Regions from separate parts of the Dermacoccus sp. PE3 genome, predicted to be linked through region 2. Evidence: predicted binding sites of a transcription regulator. Region 2 holds the regulator's gene; each other region holds the start of a gene.
The links. The regulator HrcA, encoded in region 2, represses chaperone genes, less so after heat shock. The targets are predictions, from matches to a motif close to TTNGCACTCGNNNNNNNCGAGTGCNAA.

Region 1 (3,275 bases), 380 kb from region 2:
CGTAGCCCTCGAGGCCGGCGTTCTCGGCGATCCAGCGCAGCGGCTCGGCGATGGCCTTGCCGACGAGCGTGGCGCCGGTGGCCTCATCACCTTTGAGCTGGAGGGAGTCGAGCGCGGAGGCGGCGTGGATGACGGCGGAGCCACCACCGGCGACGATGCCTTCCTCGATGGCCGCGCGCGTGGCCGCGATGGCGTCCTCGATGCGGTGCTTCTTCTCCTTCATCTCGACCTCGGTGTGGGCACCGACGCCGATGACGCAGACGCCGCCGGCGAGCTTCGCAAGGCGCTCCTGGAGCTTCTCGCGGTCCCAGTCGGAGTCCGTGCGCTCGATCTCGGCCTTGAGCTCCTTGACGCGGCCCTCGACTGCATCGCCCTGGCCGGCGCCGTCGATGATCGTCGTGGAGTCCTTCGTCACCTGGATGCGGCGAGCCTGGCCGAGGACGTCGAGGTCGGCGGCCTCGAGCTTGAGGCCGACCTCCTCGGCGATGACCTGGCCGCCGGTGAGGATGGCGATGTCCTGCAGCATGGCCTTGCGGCGGTCACCGAAGCCGGGGGCCTTGACGGCGACGACGTTGAACGTGCCGCGGATCTTGTTGACGACGAGCGTCGAGAGGGCTTCGCCCTCGATGTCCTCGGCGATGATGAGCAGCGGCTTGCCGGACTGGACGACCTTCTCGAGGACGGGCAGGAGGTCCTGCACGTTCGAGATCTTGCCCTGGTTGATGAGGATGTAGGCGTCCTCGAGGACGGCCTCCATGCGCTCGGGGTCGGTGACGAAGTACGGCGAGAGGTAGCCCTTGTCGAACTGCATGCCCTCGGTGTACTCGAGCTTCGTCTCGGCGGTGGAGGACTCCTCGACCGTGATGACGCCGTCCTTGCCGACCTTGTCGAACGCCTCACCGATGAGGCCACCGATGGTGGCGTCCTGGGCGGAGAGCGAAGCGACCTTGGCGTAGTCGTCCTTGCCGTCGACCGGGCGCGCGTTGGCGAGCAGCTGGTCGTTGATGGCGGTGACGGCCTTGTCGATACCGCGCTTCAGACCGGCCGGGGCCGCGCCGGCGGCAACGTTGCGCAGGCCTTCCTTGACGAGGGCCTGGGCGAGAACCGTGGCGGTCGTCGTGCCGTCACCGGCGACGTCGTTCGTCTTGGTGGCGACCTCCTTGGCGAGCTGCGCGCCGAGGTTCTCGTACGGGTCTTCGAGCTCGACCTCACGGGCGATGGTGACACCGTCGTTCGTGATGGTGGGGGCGCCCCAGGACTTGTCGATGACGACGTTGCGGCCCTTCGGGCCGAGGGTCACCTTGACGGCGTTGGCGAGCGCGTCGACACCGCGCTCGAGCGACTTACGCGCGTCGTCGTTGAATTCGAGGGTCTTGGCCATGATTCAACCTCTCTGGTTGATGCCGCGCGAGGCGGCGTGGAACGGGAGCCTGCTGCGTGAGTTCACGCGCGGCTGGAGGGAGCGCAATGCCCCGGCGGGCCGACGTGGGCCACGGCCGGGGCATGCGCGCACGGAGTGGGATCGTCAGGCGACGACGGCGAGCACGTCGCGGGCGGAGAGGATGAGGAACTCCTCACCACCGAACTTGACCTCGGTGCCGCCGTACTTCGAGTAGATGACCTTGTCGCCCACGGCGACGTCGACCGGAACGCGGTTGCCGTTGTCGTCCACGCGACCCGGGCCCACGGCGATGACCTCGCCCTCCTGGGGCTTCTCCTTGGCGGTGTCCGGGATGACGAGGCCGGACGCGGTGGTCTGCTCGGCCTCGACGGACTTGACGACGATGCGGTCTTCCAGCGGCTTGATGTTCACCGACACGGTGGCACCTTCCTTGTTGCGACGGTCCGCTCGCGCGGACGTGACGGATGCTTGTCCACCCCTGCCCACGCCACGTGGCGTGGCATGACAGCGCGCAGTGCCGCCTCGCCGTCGCGGGGGTCGAGGTGACGTGCTCGCTGGCACTTACCCAGGGGTGAGTGCTAACTCCGAATTTATTGCTCGGTTAGCACTCGGTCAAGCCGAGTGCCAGGTGGAGGGTCGGCGTTCGCTCAGGGCGCACAGGCGGGGCGGCTCTTGGTTGGAAGTTCGCCTGAAAGAATGAGCCCATGGATGCCGCCGCCGCGCACGCTCTCATGTCCGACGAGGGTCGTGAACTGCTCGCATCGCTGCCGCCCTACGACGAGAAGAACGCCGTCGCGCTCACCTCCCGATTGCGGGATCGGGGCTACTCCCCCGAACTCGTCGCCGCGGCGCTGACGCAGAGCCGATTGCGGGCGAAGGCCGTCATGAAGTTCGGCGCGAATGCCGAGCGGATGTTCTTCACCCCGGACGCCCTCGAGCAGGCCACTCGCTCGGCCGTGGCGGCTCTGCACGCCGAGCGTCTGCGGTCGTCCGGCGCCTCACGCGTGGTCGACGGCGGGTGTGGCATCGGCGCGGACGCCGTCGGTTTTGCTCGTGCCGGCCTCGACGTCATTGCCGTGGAAGCCGACCCGACGACGGCCGAACTCGCTCGCCACAACCTGGCGCCCTACCCCGCCTCACGCGTGGAGACGGGGTTGCTCGAAGACCTCGCACCCGAACTCCGCCGGGAAGCCCCGGACGCCGCGTGGTGGTTCGACCCTGCCCGGCGCATCCCGGGCGTTGCCGACATCCACGGCCGAACCAAGCGAACCTTCTCCCTGGCCGCGCTCTCGCCCGACTGGGAACTCGTCCAGCAACTCGCCGCTGATGCCCCGGCTGCCGGCGCCAAACTCTCCCCCGGCTTCGCGCACGGCGACATCCCGCCCGACTGCGAGGCGGAGTTCGTCTCGTACGCCGGCGACCTCGTCGAAGCGACGCTTTGGTGGGGCCAGGCCGTTCGCGACGAAGGCACGACGGCGACGATCGTGCGGCCGACCGACAAGCGCGCCGACGGTTCCGCCAACGCAGACAGCAGCGGCGACAGCGTCGAGCTTCGCCACGTCACGAGGCCCGACGCTGCCGACGCCTCGGGGGCCCTCGCGCGTCGCGCCGACCTCGGCGCCTTCTTCTACGAGGCCGACAAAGCGTTGACGCGTAGCGGTCTCGTCGGCGCGTTGCTCAACGCCGTCGACGGGCGCGAGTTCACGGCCGGGTACGGGTACGTCACCGCCGACGCGCTCACCGACATCGGTCTTCTCGGTCGCGCATACCGGGTGCTCGACGCCGTTCCGCTGCACGTCAAAACACTCCGCTCCTACCTGCGCACGCACGACGTCGGACGCCTCACGATCAAGAAGCGCGACGTCGACCTCGA
Region 2 (3,275 bases):
CGGCGCCCCTTCTCGGGGCGGAAGTCGCGGATGACGGCGGCGAGGTCGTCGACGCCCTCGAGGTACTCGACGACGACGCCCTCGATGCGCAGGTCGTCACCCCAGACCTTCTCGACGAGTTCGGCGTCGTGACGGCCCTCGACGAAGATGCGCGAACCGAGGGCCACGCGCGCCTTGGCGTTCGGGACGGCGACCGAACCCGACGCCGTGCGTCCGGCCTGCACCTTGCGCTCGGCGAGTGCGGCAGCGTCTGCGGGACGCGGGGGAGTGAGGATGACGGGTTCACCGTCAACGAGGAAGCCACCCCCGAGGGCGAAGCCGCGGGTCTTGCCGAAGCGATCCTCGAGGAAGACGACGTGGGTTCCACCCGACTTCTCGACGCGAACGACGGCACCCACGTAACCGCTCTGGGCGTCCTCGACAACAACGTCGCGCTCGGCCGGCACCTCACGCGAGCGGCCGCGCTTGGGCGCGCGCCAGTCACCGGAGAGGACGTCGGAGCCGTAGCGGTCGTTCATGGCAGTCAGGGTAGGCAAGCCCGACGCGGCACGGGCGGAGGCGCGCTGGGCGGGCGCAGAAGCGGCGCCGCCCACGGTCAGGACGAGCGGAGGAAGGTGAGCACCGCCGCCACTCGACGGTGCTCGTCGCCGTCGGTGTGCAGATCGAGCTTGGTGAAGATGCGTTGCACGTGCTTCTCCACGGCGCCCTCCGTGACGACGAGGCGCTTCGCGATGCCTCGGTTCGTCAGACCCTCGGCGATGAGCAGGTGGATCCACCAGCCTGCGAACAGGTAGACGCTGTCGCGCAGTGCACGGCGTGGGGACCAGCGGAACTCGCGGTCCGTCGCCGAGCCGGCGGCGTTCGTGGGGACAGGGGCTGTGACGTCTGGAGTGCTCATCTCTTCGACGCTATGGAGAGGCACGGGGGCACAACCATCCTGCCTGCAGGTCTCCTGACGGTGGGGAAAACCCGACATTCCGGCCGGCCGCGGCCGCCACGCCCTGAGCGAACACGCCCGGAAAGATTTGGCACTCGATACCCGTGAGTGCCAACCTTGGAGGAGGTCAAAGGAGGTGTGAAGGCATGAGCAACGAGCGCCGTCTCGAAGTGTTGCGCGCGATCGTGCAGGACTATGTCTCCACGTCCGAGCCGGTCGGCTCCAAGGCCCTCCTCGAACGTCACCAGCTCGGTGTCTCGGCGGCCACGATCCGCAACGACATGGCGGCTCTCGAGGACGAGGGCCTCATCGCCGCGCCGCACACCTCCGCCGGGCGTGTTCCGACCGATGCCGGCTACCGCGTCTTCGTCGACCGCCTCTCTCAGGTGCGTCCGCTCACGCCGAGCCAGCGCCGCGCCATCCAGGCCTTCCTCGCGGAGAGCATCGACCTCGACGACATCGTCGAGCGCACCGCGCGTCTGCTCGCTTCGCTCACCCAGCAGGCCGCCGTCATGCAGTACCCGTCGCTGCGGCGCTCGCGGGTGCGTCACATCGAGTGCCTCGCGATGACGCCGACCCGCGCCATGCTCGTCGTCATCCTCGACTCGGGCCGCATTGAACAGCGCACCGTCGAGTTCGCCCACCCCGTGGCCGAGAGTGACGACTTCGTCGCACGGCTGCGCGGGCGACTCAACGCCGAGACCGACGGCCTTCTTCTCGCGGAGGCGGCCCGCGGCCTGTCGTTGCTGCGCGAAGCGTTCGAGCCCGAGCGGCGCGCTGACGTCGACGCCGTCGTCGAGACGATCACCGCCGTGTTCGGCGAGGAACGTGAGGAGCGTGTCGTGCTCGCCGGTACGGCCAACCTCGCGCGCGCCGGAACAGACGGGCTGCACGTGCAGCCGGTGCTCGACGCACTCGAGGAGCACATCGTCATCCTGCGCCTCATGAGCAACCTCGCCGAGGATGCCGAAGCCCACGACCAGGTGACGGTCCGCATCGGCGCGGAGAATCCCCACGAGGGCCTGCACTCGACGTCGCTCGTCACCACCTCCTACGGCCCCGATGCCGTGGCGGCCCTCGGCGTGCTCGGCCCCACCCGCATGGACTACCCCCAGACGATGGCGAACGTGCGGGCCGTGGCCCGCTACGTCTCACAGCTCATCGAGAGCTGACGCCCCGCACACATCCCTTTCCACCCGCTGACGACAAGGACGTTCGTGAACGACTACTACGCCGAACTCGGCCTCTCCCGCGATGCCTCAAGCGAGGAGATCAAGCGCGCCTACCGCAAGATGGCGCGCAAGCTCCACCCGGACGTCAACCCGTCCGACGAGGCGGCGGATCAGTTCAAGCGCGTCGGTCAGGCCTACGCGGTGCTCGGCGACCCCGAGAAGAAGGCCTCCTACGACCAGGGCGTCGACCCGTACGCGCCCGGCGGCGGTGCGGGTGCCGGCTTCGGCGGCGCCGGTTTCAGCTTCAGCGACATCATGGACGCGTTCTTCACCGGCGGCGCGGCGGGCGCCTCCGGTGGCCCGCGCAGCCGCGTGCAACACGGCCAGGACGCGCTACTGCCGCTCGACATTGAGCTGTCCGACGCCGTCTTCGGCGGCGAGGTCGACCTGACGTTCGACACGGCCGTCGTCTGCACGACGTGCCACGGCGATGGCTCGCGCCCCGGCACCGGCAAGCACACGTGTGACGTGTGTGGTGGTGCCGGTCAGACCCAGCAGGTGCAGCGCAGCTTCCTCGGCCAGGTGCTCACCTCGCGTCCGTGCACGGCGTGTGACGGCTACGGCGACATCATTGACAGCCCCTGCTTCGAGTGTGACGGCAACGGCCGCAAGCGCGACACCCGCACCATCAGCATCAAGGTGCCCGCGGGCGTCGACACCGGCACGCGCATCCAGCTGCGCGGCGAGGGCGAGGTCGGCCACGGCGGCGGCCCCGCCGGCGACCTCTACGTCGAGGTGCGCGTCGCGAAGCACCCCATGTTCCAGCGTCAGGGTGACGACCTGCACTGCTCGCTCGAACTGCCGATGTCGGCCGCGGCACTCGGCGCGTCCCTCCCGCTCGAGACGCTCGACGGCCCGCGCGACATCGACATCCAGGCCGGCACCCAGCCGGGCGACGTCGTCACGCTCAAGGGCCTCGGCGTCACGCGCCTGCGTACCGAGAGCCGCGGCGACCTGCTCGTGCACGCCAACGTGCGCACGCCGAGCAAGCTGACGAGCGAGCAGGCCGACCTGCTGCGTCAGTTCGCGGCGTCGCGCGGCGAGGAAACGCCTGCTCCCAAGTTCCAGCCCGTCAACCAGGGCCTGCTCGGCAAGCTGCGTCAGGC
Region 3 (3,275 bases), on a different contig from region 2:
GTGGCGGCGTTGAGACCGTGGCCCGGCGTCAGACCGCGCACCTTCTCGACGATGACGCCCGGCTCGAGACCCGCGTTGAGCGAGATCTGCTTGAGCGGAGCCTCAGCGGCGACGCGCACGATGTTCGCACCCGTGGCCTCGTCACCCTCGAGACCGGCGAAGGCCGACTCGGCGTCCTTCGTGGCCTGGATGAGCGCGACGCCACCACCGGCGACGATGCCCTCCTCGACGGCGGCCTTCGCGTTGCGAACGGCGTCCTCGATGCGGTGCTTGCGCTCCTTGAGCTCAACCTCCGTCGCGGCACCGGCCTTGATGACGGCGACGCCACCGGCCAGCTTCGCGAGGCGCTCCTGGAGCTTCTCGCGGTCGTAGTCGGAGTCGGAGTTCTCGATCTCGGCGCGGATCTGAGCAACACGGCCCTTGATCTGCTCGTCGTCGCCGGCGCCCTCGACGATCGTCGTCTCGTCCTTCGTGACGACGACCTTGCGGGCGCGGCCGAGCATGTCGAGCTCGGTGGTCTCGAGCTTGAGGCCGACCTCCTCGGAGATGACCTGGCCGCCCGTGAGGATGGCGATGTCGCCGAGCATGGCCTTGCGGCGGTCACCGAAGCCCGGAGCCTTGACGGCCACGGCCTTGAACGTGCCGCGGATCTTGTTGACCACGAGCGTCGACAGGGCCTCGCCCTCGACGTCCTCGGCGATGATCATGAGGGGCTTGCCCGACTGCATGACCTTCTCGAGAACCGGCAGCAGGTCCTTGATGTTCGAGATCTTCGAGTTGACGACGAGGATGTACGGGTCGTCGAGGACGGCCTCCATACGCTCGGTGTCGGTGACGAAGTAACCCGAGATGTAGCCCTTGTCGAAGCGCATACCCTCGGTGAGCTCGAGGTCGAGGCCGAACGTGTTCGACTCCTCGACGGTGATGACGCCTTCCTTGCCGACCTTGTCCATGGCCTCGGCGATGAGCTCACCGATCTGCGGGTCAGCGGCGGAGATGGACGCGGTAGCAGCGATCTGCTCCTTCGTCTCGATCTCCTTGGCGTGGTCGAGCAGCTGCTTGCTCACGGCGTCGACGGCCTGCTGGATGCCGCGCTTGAGCGCCATCGGGTTGGCGCCGGCCGCAACGTTGCGCAGGCCCTCCTTCACCATGGCCTGCGCGAGGACGGTGGCCGTCGTCGTGCCGTCACCGGCGACGTCGTCGGTCTTCTTGGCGACCTCCTTGACGAGCTCCGCGCCGATCTTCTCGTACGGGTCGTCGAGCTCGATCTCCTTGGCGATGGAGACACCGTCGTTGGTGATCGTGGGTGCGCCCCACTTCTTCTCGAGGACGACGTTGCGGCCCTTGGGGCCGAGCGTCACCTTCACCGCGTCGGCAAGGGTGTTCATGCCGCGCTCGAGGCCGCGACGGGCCTCCTCGTCGAAAGCAATGGTCTTGGCCATGTGCGTGGCTCCTCCACGTGACGTACGTAGTGACCGCACCAGCGCCCGCGACGGACGAGCCCGATCGTTCGCGCGGTCATGTCGCGCGAGCCCCGAACCCTCACTCATGCAGTCAGGTCTTTGTCACTCTCATGTTCAGAGTGCTAAGGCCATGATTAGCACTCGCCCCCTGCGAGTGCAAACGGCGACGGGGCTGCGACCGCCGTGTTCGCTCACAGCGGCAGACGCAGGTCGGGGTGGGCGCTCAGCTCGTGCGACGGCGTGAGGCGCGACGGCGCTGGATGCGCTTGACGAGCAGAGGGTCGGCCGCAAGCGCCTCGGCCGTGTCGGCGAGGGCGTTGAGTTGCTGGTAGTACTGCGTCGCGCTCATGCCGAAGCGCTCCTTGATGGCGGCTTCCTTGGCGCCGGGCAGCTTCCACCACTCGCGCTCGAAGGCGAGCATGGCGCGGTCTCGTTCACTCAGCCCGGGCGCCTCGTCGTCACCGGGGACGCGGGCACCTGCAGGGGTCTCGATGACGGGCATGCGACCAGGGTAGATCGTCGCCTCCTGCCCGCCCGAACACCAGGGCCAGGACAAAGGCGCGTGGATGGCGGGTTTGGCTGAAGATGACGCCGACGTCGCGCGCATCTTCACCCAAACCGACCATCCACGTGCAAGACGCTCGAGCCTCCGGCCCGTTCGGAGCACGCCGCGCGGTGAATCGACTCGCGATAGATTTGGCGGCATGCCGCAGCCGTATGACGAACTCGTACATCCCAGCTGGGTGGAACCCCTCGCGCCGGTCGCCGACCACATCGCCGCTGCCGGGCAGTTCCTGCGCGACGAAGTGGCCGCCGGGCGCGGGTACCTGCCGGCGGGCGAGAACGTCCTGCGAGCGTTCACCCAGCCGTTCGAGGACGTGCGCGTCCTCATCGTCGGCCAGGACCCGTACCCGACGCCGGGGCACCCGATCGGGCTCAGCTTCGCCGTCGATGCGCACGTCCGCCCGATCCCGCGCAGCCTGCAGAACATCTACGCGGAACTCAAGGACGACCTCGGCATCGAGCCGCCGGAACACGGTGACCTGAGCGCGTGGACCGACCAGGGCGTGCTGCTGCTCAACCGCTGCCTCACCGTTCAGCCCGGCAAGCCCGCAAGCCACCGCGGTCACGGCTGGGAGAACGTCACGGCGCAGGCCATCACGGCGCTCGTCGAGCGCAAGCAGCCCCTCGTCGCCATTCTCTGGGGTCGCGACGCCCGCTCACTCGCCCCGCACCTCGGCGACACCCCGACCGTCGAATCCGCGCATCCCTCACCGCTTTCCGCGCGCAGCGGCTTCTTCGGCAGCAAGCCCTTCAGCCGCACGAACGAGCTCTTGGAGCAGCTCGAAACCCACACGATCGATTGGCGTATTGCATGACGAACGACCTCCCCGCGCCCGGGGCTCAGGCATCCGAACAGACGCACCACGGTCTGCTCTGGCACCGGTACGTCGCCATCGGTGACTCCTTCACCGAGGGCATGAGCGACCACGACCCCCGCGAGGACGACGCCTACCTCGGGTGGGCTGATCGCCTCGCCGTCGACATCGCGATGCAGCAGGAGGAGCGGGGCGCGAAGCTCGAGTACGCCAACCTCGCGGTGCGCGGCAGACTACTCGCGGACGTCATCGGCCCCCAGCTCGACGCGGCCCTCGCGATGAAGCCCGACCTCGTGAGCATGGTGGGTGGCGGCAACGACATCATGCGCCCGTCGGTCAACCTCGACGATCTCGCGGCCGGCATCGAGGACGCCGTCGTCCGCCTCAAGGAGGCCGGCTCCGACGTCCTGCTGGCGACGCTCGTCAACCCCGC

Region 1: the regulator HrcA is predicted to act here: its motif matches at 2,004-2,030, upstream of groES (co-chaperone GroES).
Region 3: the regulator HrcA is predicted to act here: its motif matches at 1,598-1,624, upstream of groL (chaperonin GroEL).

Annotation. Positions count from the first base shown of each region.
Region 1 is NZ_LDCM01000003.1:44,180-47,454, reverse strand. It holds gene groL (chaperonin GroEL) at 1-1,381, opposite strand, end outside; gene groES (co-chaperone GroES) at 1,526-1,819, opposite strand; gene AA983_RS08095 (THUMP-like domain-containing protein) at 2,107-3,275, shown strand, end outside.
Region 2 is NZ_LDCM01000003.1:423,886-427,160, forward strand. It holds gene AA983_RS09865 (DUF3097 domain-containing protein) at 1-518, opposite strand, end outside; gene AA983_RS09870 (response regulator transcription factor) at 596-898, opposite strand; gene hrcA (heat-inducible transcriptional repressor HrcA) at 1,084-2,109, shown strand; gene dnaJ (molecular chaperone DnaJ) at 2,155-3,275, shown strand, end outside.
Region 3 is NZ_LDCM01000004.1:109,522-112,796, forward strand. It holds gene groL (chaperonin GroEL) at 1-1,442, opposite strand, end outside; gene AA983_RS10880 (DUF3263 domain-containing protein) at 1,687-1,965, opposite strand; gene AA983_RS10885 (uracil-DNA glycosylase) at 2,168-2,842, shown strand; gene AA983_RS10890 (SGNH/GDSL hydrolase family protein) at 2,839-3,275, shown strand, end outside.